4 regions of the Bacillus paralicheniformis genome follow, and region 2 is predicted to be linked to each of the others. Evidence: predicted binding sites of a transcription regulator. Region 2 holds the regulator's gene; each other region holds the start of a gene.
What was found. Region 2 encodes Rex, which represses fermentation and respiration genes when NADH is low (regulators of the CRP and FNR family bind a similar motif). Its sites were predicted from a motif close to TTGTGAAATATTTCACAA; they were not measured.

Region 1 (3,338 bases), 1.4 Mb from region 2:
ACCATGAAAAAGTCTTTCTTTGGCTCAGCCGTTTGGCAAAAGAAGCGCCTTTTGACATCAAAACGACAGCAGCCCAGCACTACCGACGGGTCGTTATTCAACAAAAAATGCGGGAAGCGAAAGACCCCAACATGAAAATCCGCTATGAACACGCATTGCAGAAAGGGAAAATGGATGCGATCGGCGGATTGGGCCGGGCTCCGAAAGGTGTGAACGATGGCAACGGCTTTATGTTTATCTCCCATATCGGCGATGTATATCCAAGCGGACTCCTGCCGTTTAAAGCCGGAAACATCCGCGAACAGCCGCTGGCTGAGATTTATCGCGAATCACCGATCTTTAAGGATTTGCGAAATCCGGACGGATTTAAAGGAAAATGCGGCGTCTGTGAATTCCGCCATGTGTGCGGCGGTTCGCGCTCGCGTGCCTATGCTCTGACAGGCGATTACCTGGAAAGCGACCCGAGCTGTATTTATATTCCGAAGGCTTTGCGCTGAAAAATGTGATGTACGTCACATTTTTTTCAGCATACTTGTATTACGGTATAGATGAGAATGATCATCACTATCAAAGGATGTGATCCCTCTGCATAATAAAAAAATTGATTTGAACGATTCCGTATACGAACTTTGCACATTGCATCCTGAACTAAAAGCCGTGATGAAGGAAGCCGGGTTTAAAAACATAACGAAGCCCGGCATGCTGGAAACAGCCGGGCGTATCATGACGATTCCGAAAGGCGCGCGAATGATGCAAATCGAATGGCCGCATGTCTTAGACATATTGAAAGCGCACGAATTTGACCCCGTTTGGAAAGGAGAAAAACAATGAGCGAAATGATTAACAACCGGGAAACGCAGCAAGGTCTGCCAGAGGAAAAAAAGCAGCTTTTGAAAGAAATCATTATCGACCTTCATAAAGGAAAACCGCTTGCCGACGTCAAAAAACGGTTTGAAAAGGCGTTCGGTTCAGTCAATGCTGAAGAAATCGCTCAGCTGGAACAGGCGTTAATGAAGGAAGAAGGCATTACCCCCGAAGAAATTCAAGAGCTTTGTTCCGTTCACGCCGCTGTGTTTAAAGGATCGATTGAAGACATTCACCGAGCTGACGCCGATAAGCAGCCAGGCCATCCCGTTCATACTTTTATGAAAGAAAATAAAGAAATCGACCTCCTTTTGAACTTTAAAATGCAGCTTCATTTGGAACGTTTTGAAAAAGAAGATCACCGCGACAACATTCTCAAGCTGCTCACAGACTTGAACTTGCTCGCCGATGTCGACAAACATTACAGCAGAAAAGAAAATCTTCTCTTCCCCTATTTAGAAAAGTACGGAATTACAGGGCCCAGCCAAGTAATGTGGGCTGTCGATGATTTTATCCGCAAGAGCATCAAAGAAGTGAAGCGTTTGTTGGAAGAGTATACGCCGGACAAAAAAGATGAAGTCATCCGCGAGCTAACGTTTATCATTCAAGAAGGCACGGAAATGATTTATAAAGAAGAAAATATCCTCTTGCCGATGGCGCTCAGAACGCTGACAGAAGACGAATGGCTGAAAATCGCGGCTGAAAGCGACGAGATCGGATATTGCCTGACTGCTCCGGAAACGGTGTGGAAGCCTGAACGCCATCAGCTCAAAACAACAGAAGAAGCGGCTGACGGATATGTCAGGCTCCCTACTGGTATTCTGTCCGTGGCCCAGCTTGAGCACATGATGAACCATCTTCCGGTCGATATCACCTTCATCGATGAAAACGATGTGGTCCGCTATTTTTCACACGGAAAGGAACGGATTTTCGCAAGGACAAAAGCCGTAATCGGCCGGACCGTCCAAAACTGCCATCCGCCGGCAAGCGTCCACATCGTCAACAAACTTCTTGACGACTTTAAATCAGGCAAAAAAGACGTTGAAGACTTTTGGATCAAATTTAAAGACAAATACGTGTTCATCCGCTATTTTGCCGTACGCGATGAAAACGGCCGCTATATCGGAACTTTGGAATTCACCCAGAACATCGCCCCGATTCAAGAGATTACCGGGGAAAAGAGAATTTTGAACACGAGCGATTGACCCATTCGACAGCCCGCTTCCATGCAGGCTGTTTTTTTGTCCTCCCTCTCCCCTCCTGAAAATGTGACAAATTTGTGAAAACCCGAAACCATGTGACAAATTTAACAAGGTCCAGCGCCTCCTCCATATATAGTGAGGGTAGCATCACTGACTCAGAAGGAGTGAACCAGCAATGAAAAAAAAGAAACAGAGTCCCATTTTCAGGAGATTAAATTATTTCTCTCCTATTGAACGCCATTCCAATCAACACAGCCAAACCACTTATGAAGACCGGAATTGGGAAGATGTATACAGAAATAGATGGCAGCATGATAAAGTGGTTCGCTCTACCCACGGGGTGAACTGTACAGGCTCCTGCAGCTGGAATATCTACGTCAAAAACGGAATCGTCACATGGGAAGGGCAGCGACTCGATTACCCTTCGACTGGCCCTGATATGCCGGACTTTGAACCGCGCGGCTGTCCGAGGGGAGCGAGCTTTTCCTGGTATATATACAGCCCGCTCCGCGTGAAATATCCGTATGTACGCGGTGTGCTGATCCAGATGTGGCGCGAGGCGCTAAACAGCAGCAAAAATCCGCTGGAAGCATGGAAATCAATTATCGAAAACCCTGAAAAAGCAAAGGCCTATAAACAGGCGCGCGGAAAAGGCGGATTTGTCCGCGCCGAATGGAGCGAAGTCCTGAAGCTGATTTCGGCTTCCCTTCTGTACACCATTGCCAAATACGGTCCTGACCGAAATGTCGGCTTCTCGCCGATTCCAGCCATGTCGATGCTCAGCCACGCAGCAGGGTCACGCTTTATGTCCCTGATCGGCGGGCCGATGCTGAGCTTCTATGACTGGTATGCCGACCTCCCTCCTGCTTCACCGCAAATTTGGGGAGATCAAACCGACGTTCCGGAAAGCAGCGACTGGTACAATTCAGGCTACATCATGACATGGGGTTCTAATGTGCCGCTTACCAGAACGCCTGACGCTCACTTTTTAGCCGAAGCCCGCTATAAAGGGGCAAAAGTGATTTCGATCAGCCCGGACTTTGCCGAGTCCTCAAAGTTTTCCGATGATTGGCTGAGCATCAGACAAGGCACGGACGGCGCACTGGCCATGGCGATGGGCCACGTCATTCTCCAAGACTTTTATGTCAACCAGAAAACGGAGCGTTTTATTGATTATGCAAAACAATATACCGATTTCCCGTTTTTGGTGACTTTGAAAGAGGAAAACGGAACGTTCACAGCAGGCCGCTTCCTCCATGCTAAAGATATCGG
Region 2 (3,338 bases):
CCTGCTGAAGCCTGTCATACGTCTTCATCAATGATTCAAGCATGTCCGGTCCGGCCTGCGCCATCTTTTCCTCGATCGCGCGCATTTCTTGTTCCATTTTTTTCAGAAAATCAAATACCGACAGCAATTCCTCTTTGAGCGTCAGCTTGGAATCGAGGCCGGAATGCTGGTCAAGGTAGCCCATCGTCAAATCTTTCGGCTTGATGATGTCCCCCTTTTCATATGAAAGTTTTCCTGCGATAATCTTTAGAAGAGTCGATTTTCCGGCGCCGTTGCGTCCGACGATCGCAATCCGGTCCCGAGATCTGACTTCGAGTTTTATATTCGTTAAAATCGTATCGGCTCCAAACGATTTTGAAAGTTGGTTCACTTGTAAAATCATCATGATCTTTCACCTCTTGTCTGCTATTTTAAGTGTAGCCTATCACTGCGCAGTCAGCAAACAATTAAGTGAAGTCTGGAAGATTTTAGCCAAAGAAAAAGACAGAATGAAAAAAATAGTGTATGATCGTTATAAGGAGAGTTCAGAACATGAATGAGTTTACACATTTTAATGAACAAGGCAGAGCCAAGATGGTTGATATAAGCGAAAAGGAAGCTTCAGTACGCACAGCTGCGGCTGTTTCAAGCGTGTCTATGAATCGAACAGTACATGAAAAAATCAAAAACCGGGAAATCGGAAAAGGCGATGTATTGTCGGTGGCGCAAGTGGCCGGAATCATGGCCGCAAAACAGACATCCGCCATCATCCCGATGTGCCATCCGATCGCTCTGAAAGGAGTCGACATCGCCTTTCGCTGGGAGGAGAAAGAACAGAAGAGCATCCTGCATATTCAATCTAAAGTGAAGACCAAAGGGAGCACAGGTGTGGAAATGGAAGCGTTAACTTCGGTCTCCGTATGTGCGCTGACCGTATATGACATGTGCAAAGCGGCGGATAAGGGAATGGTGATAGGACCGACCTTTCTTCTCGAAAAGACAGGCGGGAAAAACGGTGACTATAAAAGGGAAAAAGCTGATGTAGACATGGAGGATTAGTTTATGAACATGGATCATTCAAAAATTCCGCAAGCGACAGCGAAACGGTTGCCATTATATTATCGTTTTTTAAAAAACCTTCATGCATCCGGAAAACAGCGTGTATCTTCCGCTGAGCTGAGCGATGCCGTCAAAGTCGATTCTGCGACCATCCGCAGGGACTTCTCGTACTTCGGCGCGCTCGGAAAAAAAGGATACGGCTACAATGTCAATTATTTGCTGTCCTTTTTCAGAAAGACGCTTGATCAGGATGAAATGACGAACGTAACGCTCATTGGCGTGGGGAATTTGGGGACAGCCTTTCTCCATTACAATTTTATCAAAAATAATAATACAAAAATCGCCATGGCGTTTGACATCAATGAGGAAAAAATCGGAACCGAGGTCGGCGGTGTTCCCGTCTATGATCTGAATAGACTTGAAGAGCATATGACGGATGATATCCCCGTCGCCATTTTGACGGTACCGGCTCAAGCCGCACAGTCGATTACAGACAGGCTGGTGGAGCTTGGCATTAAAGGCATTCTTAATTTCACGCCGGCCCGCTTGAATGTGCCGGAACACATTCGCATTCATCATATAGATTTGGCGGTTGAACTTCAGTCGCTGGTGTATTTCATGAAACATTATTCAATGCAGGAAAAGTAAAACGGAAAACGAAAAATAAAGGAAAGGGGGCAGGCTTTATGCCAATCGGTCCTGGAAGCTTTATTTTAATTGTCGTGGTGGCGCTTTTGATATTCGGCCCGAAAAAACTTCCCGAGCTGGGAAGAGCAGCGGGAAACACGCTGAGGGAGTTTAAGAATGCGACAAAAGGTTTGGCTGACGACGATTCCGATAAAAAGAAAGAAGATCAGTAGGATAGGATGACATTTATGAAGGAAAGAGAAATGTCGCTGATAGAACATATCACAGAACTACGCAGACGGCTTGTGATCACTTTTTTCTTTTTTGTTTTATTTGTTGTGGCAGGCTTTTTATTGGCAAAGCCGCTGATTATCTATCTGCAGCAGACGGATGAAGCGAAGCTGCTGACGCTCAACGCGTTCAAGCTGACCGATCCTTTATTTGTGTACGTGCAGTTCGCTTTCATCATCGGCGCCGTCTTGACTTCGCCGCTTGTTTTATACCAGCTGTGGGCTTTCATTAGCCCGGGGCTGTATGAAAAAGAACGAAAAGTGACGCTCAGCTATATTCCGATATCGATTATTCTTTTTTTAGGCGGCATTGCCTTTTCTTACTTTATTTTATTTCCGTTTGTCGTGGACTTTATGACGAGAGTCTCAGATGATCTGAATGTCAACCAGGTCATCGGAATACACGAATATTTTCAGTTTCTGCTTCAGTTGACGCTTCCTTTTGGCTTATTGTTTCAGATGCCTGTGGTCATCATGTTTATCACAAGGCTCGGCCTCGTGACGCCGATGTTTTTGGCGAAAATCAGAAAATACGCATATTTTGTGTTGTTCGTCATCGCGGCGCTCATTACACCGCCTGAGCTTTTGTCGCATTTAATGGTCTCAGTGCCATTGCTCATTCTTTATGAAATCAGTATCGTGATTTCAAGAATATCCTACAGGCAGGCGCAAAAAACAATGATTCAAGAGGAAAATCAAGCGTTTTTGAACGACCATACAAAATAAGAGCCATTCTTTTTCAGAATGGCTCTTTTCCTTCACAAAAAAGGCTATTGATCTTTTCGTTTCATCTTGCCGGCCAGGGCGAACATTTTAAAGGAAATGCTGATATTATAGGCTGCGAAAAGCATCAGCAGGATCGTGTAAAAAGACCACATGCTTCCGGGCGAGGTTGCCGCCAGATATGTAAACAGCACACCCGTTAATAAATAAATCGCTCCCCAGAATTTAGGGCTTCTCATCATAGAAATCCTCCAATAATCATTTGCATTTTCTCGACGTGTTTCAAATATTCTTCAATAGGCTCCCGGAATGTCTGCAGTAAGACGACGAGCGTATTCATGGCGACATGGGCGAAAATAGGCACGATAATCCGGTTGGTTCTGACATATAAAAAGGCGAATGTGAATCCCATTGCTGTATATATGAGCAGATGGCTGAAATCTAAATGGACGACCGAGAAGAGCACCGAACTGAACAAAGCGGCAATGAAAAAATTCGTTTTCTCATAGATTGCACCGAAAATGATCTTTCTGAAAATGATTTCTTCAAGAATCGGTCCGAATACAGAAGAGACAAACACCATCAGCGGCAATGCGGTGATGATTTCCATGATCCGCTGCGTATTTTCCGATTCCGGGTTGACCCCGAACAAGTACATTT
Region 3 (3,338 bases), 290 kb from region 2:
AAGCAAAAGCAGTCCGAGTGCCAAAAATGCGATAACGGTAAAGGTGAGGAATCCGCTTGAATACGTACCCGTGATTTGCTTCAGCGTTCCGAGAATATTCGGGAGGAAGAATCCGCCGATTCCCCCCGCAGCGCCCACGACTCCCGTCACCATCCCGATCTCTTGCTGAAATCGCTGCGGTACAAGCTGGAATATCGCGCCGTTCCCCATCCCGAGGCAGCCCATGCCGATAAATAATACGGCTGTGACAACGCCAAGAGACGGGAGCATACTGACTGAGAACATGCACAGAGCCACCCCGATAAAGAGGAATTGCAGCAGACGCACGCCGCCGATTTTATCGGCAATCAACCCGCCGACAGGGCGGAGGCAGCTTCCCGATGCAACGACGAGCGTGACAAATTCGCCGGCCCTTACCGCCGGAACGGCATACTGGGATGCAAAAAAGTAGCTTAAAAAGTTGGACAAGCCGACAAAACCTCCGAATGTTACGCTGTAGAGAAGGCAAAAATACCAAGTGTCCCTTTCTTTGAAAACAGCAAAATAGTCTTTGAGCGGTTTAGGCGCCGGCTGATTCGGAGGTTCTTTTGCCATAAGGAAATAGCTGAATAACACGAGTATCAGAGGAATCAGCGCCAATCCCATGACGCCGTTCCAGCCCACTTGCTCCGCCAGGCGAGGGCCGAATAGTGTAGCGAGCAGTGTTCCGCTGTTTCCCGCTCCGGCGATCCCCATGGCAAGGCCTTGCAAGTGCGGCGGATACCAGCGGCTCGCCATCGGAAGGGATGCGGAAAAGCTTGCGCCTGCCACACCGAGTAAAATTCCGATGATATACAGCTCGGCGACCGATGAACCGAACTGCCACCCCCATATCAGCGGAATCATCGTCAGCAGCATTCCGCCAATAGCCGTTTTTTTCGGTCCGAAACGGTCGGTTAAAATGCCGAGCACAATCCGGAAAAACGATCCGGCCAAAGTAGGTATGGCGACAATCAATCCGACCTGTGATGGAGATAAATCAAAATCAGCCGTCATATAAACACCAAGCGCCCCCAGCAACACCCAAATCATAAAGCTGACATCGAAATATAAAAAAGATGACAACAAGGAAGGTGCGTGTCCGCTCTTCCTCAAATCCGCCAATTTCAATTGCAACACTCCCCATCCGATAGATTCTAGAATTTATCATGACAAAATAGAATAGGGTTGGCAGTATTTTTGTCAGCTTTACTAACAAACTAAAAGATTGAATATTTAAAATGTTAATTTGGACGGCATTATACCCGGCGATGATTGAATGTTGCTGAAGATTTGAGGTGTTATGACTGTTGAAAAGGGGAAACTTAGATTGGAATGGGCCTGATGCACTTGCAGATAAAGCAGTCTTTTGCAGCACGTTTACCAATTTTTCTTTAGCTGTAAGGCATATTTTTACCAAAAAATGTACAAATTTAAGGAAGAAGTATGTAGAGACACAAAATAGACATAAATAAAAATGTATATCACTTGAAAAAGTATGTGAAGTATTGCACAATATGAATGTGAAGAGTTTCACAAACAGCTTAGATTTTAAAACAAACGGCAAAGGAATGATGAGTCATGAGAAACCAAAAAGTCAACCGTACAGTTTTGATCGGTGCGGGTTTTGTTGGAAGCAGTTATGCATTTACGTTAATTAACCAAGGTATCACAGACGAACTTGTGATCATTGATTTAAATAAAGACAAAGCAATGGGCGATGTCATGGATTTAAACCACGGTAAAGCATTTGCCCCGCATCCTGTGAAAACATGGTACGGCACATATGAGGACTGCAAAGACGCCGACATTGTCTGCGTATGCGCCGGAGCAAACCAAAAGCCGGGTGAAACCCGTCTGGATCTTGTCGAAAAAAACCTGAGAATTTTCAAAGGAATTATCGGAGAAGTCATGGCCAGCGGTTTTGACGGCATCTTCCTTGTCGCTACAAACCCGGTCGACATCTTGACTTACGCGACTTGGAAATTCAGCGGACTTCCGAAAGAACGCGTGATCGGAAGCGGTACAACACTTGATACAGCCCGTTTCCGTTACTTGCTCAGCGAGTATTTCGGTGTCGCTGCCCACAATGCCCACGGCTACATCATTGGTGAACATGGAGATACGGAGCTGCCTGTCTGGAGCCACGCGAATATCGGCGGAGTTCCCGTCAGCGACTTGCTGAAAAGAAATGAGAAATACAAAGCAGAAGATCTTGATGAACTGTTTGACAATGTTAAAAACGCCGCTTACCACATTATCGAGAAAAAAGGTGCGACATACTACGGAGTTGCCATGAGCCTCGCGCGTATTACGAAAGCGATTTACCGCAATGAAGAAGCGATTTTAACCGTGAGCGCACATCTTGAAGGCGAATTTGGGGAAAATGATGTTTATATCGGAGTTCCGGCGGTTGTCGGCCGATGCGGAGCGAGGGAAATTATTGAGCTCGACCTGAATGAAAAGGAAAAACAGCAATTCAAGCATAGCGCAGGTGTGTTAAAAGCAATTTTAAAACCGCATTTTGAACTGCAGGCATAACTGAACATCATGAAGATACTAACATCATGAAGATTGCGAGATGATGAAAATGTGGCAGCAGATATACGATCCGTTTGGGAATCTGTTTATCAGCGCTTTTGCCGCCATTCTGCCGATTCTTTTCTTTCTCCTTGCATTGACCGTGCTGAAGATGAAAGGAATCATCGCGTCATTTTTGACGCTGGCGGTCAGCTTTATTGTAGCGGTTTTCTTTTTTCACATGCCGGCTGCGAAAGCTGTCTCAGCCGTTTTACTTGGAATTGCAAACGGTCTTTGGCCGATCGGATATATTGTCCTGATGGCTGTATGGCTTTACAAAATTTCTGTCAAAACCGGAAAGTTTAAAGTGATCAGAGCGAGCATTGCCGGGATTTCGTCTGACCAGCGGCTTCAGTTATTGCTGATCGGGTTCAGTTTTAACGCCTTTTTGGAAGGCGCGGCAGGCTTCGGCGTGCCGATTGCGATCAGCGCCGTTCTTCTTGTCGAGCTTGGTTTTAAACCTTTAAAAGCGGCATCTCTATGTTTAATTGCGAATGCGGCATCCGGCGCCTTTGGAGCGATCGGAATTCCGGTAATCACAGGAGCACAGATGGGAGGCTTGACACCGGTTGAGCTTTCCAGAACGCTCGCTTTGATGCTGCCGTTCATCACTTTCTTTGTCCCGTTCCTGCTCGTTTTCATACTGGACGGGTTTAAAGGAATAAGGGAAACGCTGCCGGCTCTCCTTGTATTAAGCGGAAGCTATACGGCGGTGCAGACTTTAACGATGATTGGATTGG
Region 4 (3,338 bases), 920 kb from region 2:
AGTACAAGATAAATCGCTGTAAACGCGATGACGGAAAACAGCAGCATTCCCGCTGATACGTTCGGCGACACGGACTGCGCCGTTGTCAAAATACCGAACACCGTCCACGGCTGGCGTCCGATTTCAGTCATGATCCACCCCGCCGTATTTGCAATGAATGGAAAGGCGATTAAAGCCACCATCGTCCGCAAAAACCATTTGCTTGTTTCAAGTCTTTTACGGAAGCTGAGATAGAGGCCAGTCAAAGCGGCAACGATCATTAAAAGTCCTGAGCCGGCCATGATTCTGAAGCTCCAGAACGTCGTTTTCACCGGCGGAATATAATTTCCTTCTCCGTATTTTTCTTCATATTGCTTTTGCAGCGTCTTCATTCCGGGCACATCGCCGCTGAATTGTTTATAAGCCAAATAGCTAAGCGCATACGGGATGCTGAGCTCTGATTTGTTTTCCTGCTTGTCCGCGTCAATGTTCGCAAGCACCGTCCAAGCTGCAGGATCACCGCTGTCATCCCAAAGCGCTTCGCTGGCAGCCATTTTCATCGGCTGGCTCTTCATCAGATGCTGGGCCTGCTCATGTCCGCTGAACGCTACGCCGATGCCGGAAACAAGCGCCACAATCATCGCGATTTGAAAGGATTTTTTAAAAAAGAGCAATTCCTGTTTTTTCAGCATTTTATACGCGCTGACACCGGCAATGAAAAACGCTCCGGTGGCAAGCGCACCGAAAATGACGTGCGGAAATTCAACCCATAGCTGCGGATTTTTAATAATCGCAAAGAAATCGGTCATTTCCGCGCGGCCGTTTTTGATCGCGAATCCGACAGGCTCCTGCATAAACGAGTTGGCCGCTAAAATCCAAAACGCCGACATGATCGTTCCAAGCGAAACAAGCCAGATGGACAGCAAATGAATCTTCTTCGGAAGCCGGTCCCAGCCAAATATCCACAAACCGATAAACGTCGATTCCATAAAGAAAGCAAGCAGCGCCTCCACCGCGAGCGGAGCGCCGAATACATCACCGACAAAGCGGGAGTACTCCGACCAGTTCATTCCGAACTGAAATTCCTGTAGAATCCCGGTGACCACACCGACTGCAAAATTAATTAAAAATAAGTGCCCCCAAAATTTAGCCATCGTTCTGTAAATGTCTTTTTTCTTTACGACGTATAGAGTTTCCATTAAAGCAACCATAAAGACAAGCCCGATTGACATCGGCACAAAAATAAAGTGAAAGATCGTTGTTGAAGCAAATTGAAATCTTGCCAAAATGAGTTCGTCCACTGTTCCAGTCTCCTCCTCTTTGTTCTAGCCGGACCGTTGCCGAATGGCATCACCCTTGCTCAAAGTTTCACATGAATCTTATGAATATGATCACAGACAAAAGGGTGACCTTGGCCCACATTGATGTTCCGTTATTATCCGGATGGTTATTTATACCTGTACTTTACCGCGAATCCCTTCTTAAATAAAGTACATATCCCCTAATTTATGGATGTCATTGTGACAATTATCCGAAGAAATTATAGCTATTTTGTGACACTGTGGTTAACAAGAACTAAATCAGCATGAGAAAAATGCCCCTCATTCCCGCGGAGCATTTCGTCATTCAACGATTGCGATTCTCTGCGCAAAGCCTTGCGGATCAAAAGAATACCGTTATATGCAATCAAACAAATTCGGCGCTTTCCTTCAGCTTGAAAACGCCTGACGGAAAGTCCTGCTATTTTGTCCAATCTGTGAAATCTTCCCTCAGCCTTTTGCGCACGTCCTTCATCTATGCCTTCATGCAGCACTTGCTGATTACACTGCGCATTTACCTGCTTGCTGCCGTATCCCTCCCTGTCGAGCTATTTTTGAAACATCGCTCCCTCAGGCTTTTACGAATGGATGGAATATTTATTACTTGAAAATAAACAATAACGATACCCTGTTTATTCTATGAAAATCGAACCATACATTTGTTCAAACAAAATACACAAAATTTGTGAAATGTTTCACAATATCCTGCTATACTTAGTTTGTATTTATGATAGATACTTCTTAAGTAAACACTTGATGGTGGTGGAAAACATGGAATCAAAATCACTTGTTCTAGTCGAAGAGCTTGCCTTAAAAAAGCAAAGCATCTTTATGCAAAGCCCGCTTCGTTATCTTTTACGAGCTATGCTGGCCAGTATGTTTATCGGGTTCGGAGTCATTGTAGCGTTTAAAACGGGGAATCTATTTTATGTTGAACATTCTCCGTTCACATATCCAATTGCAGCAATCACATTCGGGGGCGCCATCATTCTGATCGTCTATGGCGGAGGAGATTTATTTACGGGAAATACATTTTATTATACATTGGCTGCGCTTCGTAAAAAAATGCGTTGGCCCGCTGTTATCAAGCTGTGGATGTTCAGCTATGCAGGAAATTTAATGGGCGCCGTGTTTTTCGCAGGCCTCATCTTTGCGACCGGTTTATTTAAGGATCCTTCTTCCACCGGCTTTATACTTAGCGTGGCGGAACATAAAATGAATACGCCGGTGACCGAATTGTTTTTCAAAGCGATTTTGTGTAACTGGCTAGTCTGCCTTGCGTTCTTTGTTCCGATGGCGCAAAAAGGAGACGGAGCGAAAATGTTCTCTATGATGCTGTTTGTTTTTACTTTCTTTATTTCCGGTTATGAACACAGCATCGCGAACATGGCCACTTTTGCCGTCTCTCTGGTCACCGAGCATCCGGATACGATTTCGATTGCAGGCGCAATCCATAACTTGATTCCGGTAACCCTCGGGAACCTGATCGGAGGCGCGTTTATGATGGGCTTCATGTACCACTATGCAAACAAGCCGGGCGGTGAAGAAATCATCAAATAAAAAGATTGTCCATTTTTAAAGGATTCTAAATATGCAGGTTCCCTTCATAAAATCGTGGTAACTTTAAAAATGGAGGTTCAGCAGATGCAAAGTTTTCATTCGCTTTGCCAGCAGTTTGGACATATTTTAAATTGGGAGCCGCACATTGAACACGGTGTCTGTTCTGTCAGCATCAAACGGAATTTGCGCGTCACGATTCAAGGAAGGCCAAGCCGTGGAGTCGGCATGGAAGAAGTCATGTTCGAGTCGCTCGATCAAAACGGAATCGCCTTGAATATGGCCGAAGTTGCCATTTTGCCTGAAGAAATTCCGTTGTTTACAAAAAAGCTTGTCGATCAAGGCATCATCATCAGCGCTCTCCACAATCATTGGATTTTTACAAAACCGAATATTTTATATATTCATTTTCAATCTGTAGAACCGCCGTTAACATTCGCAAGAAAAACAGCTGCCGCTTTATCCGTATTGCGATAAAGCAGC

Region 1: CP943_RS10675 (nitrate reductase subunit alpha) is a predicted target of Rex. The motif match lies at 2,160-2,177, and genes of this name have one in related genera.
Region 3: CP943_RS02220 (L-lactate dehydrogenase) is a predicted target of Rex. The motif match lies at 1,540-1,557, and genes of this name have one in related genera.
Region 4: CP943_RS21205 (cytochrome ubiquinol oxidase subunit I) is a predicted target of Rex. The motif match lies at 1,336-1,353, and genes of this name have one in related genera.

What each region holds. Positions count from the first base shown of each region.
Region 1 is NZ_CP023665.1:2,066,627-2,069,964, reverse strand. Features, by position in the region: gene CP943_RS10690 (TIGR04053 family radical SAM/SPASM domain-containing protein) at 1-497, shown strand, start outside; gene CP943_RS10685 (DUF1858 domain-containing protein) at 601-831, shown strand; gene CP943_RS10680 (DUF438 domain-containing protein) at 828-2,069, shown strand; gene CP943_RS10675 (nitrate reductase subunit alpha) at 2,242-3,338, shown strand, end outside.
Region 2 is NZ_CP023665.1:692,949-696,286, forward strand. Features, by position in the region: gene CP943_RS03545 (ABC-F family ATP-binding cassette domain-containing protein) at 1-385, opposite strand, end outside; gene moaC (cyclic pyranopterin monophosphate synthase MoaC) at 532-1,038, shown strand; gene CP943_RS03555 (redox-sensing transcriptional repressor Rex) at 1,042-1,686, shown strand; gene CP943_RS03560 (twin-arginine translocase TatA/TatE family subunit) at 1,725-1,898, shown strand; gene tatC (twin-arginine translocase subunit TatC) at 1,905-2,681, shown strand; gene CP943_RS03570 (YdiK family protein) at 2,726-2,917, opposite strand; gene CP943_RS03575 (CPBP family intramembrane glutamic endopeptidase) at 2,917-3,338, opposite strand, start outside.
Region 3 is NZ_CP023665.1:401,284-404,621, forward strand. Features, by position in the region: gene CP943_RS02215 (nitrate/nitrite transporter) at 1-1,149, opposite strand, end outside; gene CP943_RS02220 (L-lactate dehydrogenase) at 1,600-2,559, shown strand; gene CP943_RS02225 (L-lactate permease) at 2,609-3,338, shown strand, end outside.
Region 4 is NZ_CP023665.1:4,150,709-4,154,046, forward strand. Features, by position in the region: gene CP943_RS21205 (cytochrome ubiquinol oxidase subunit I) at 1-1,280, opposite strand, end outside; gene CP943_RS22355 (hypothetical protein) at 1,565-1,906, shown strand; gene CP943_RS21215 (formate/nitrite transporter family protein) at 2,070-2,858, shown strand; gene CP943_RS21220 (DUF1259 domain-containing protein) at 2,943-3,332, shown strand.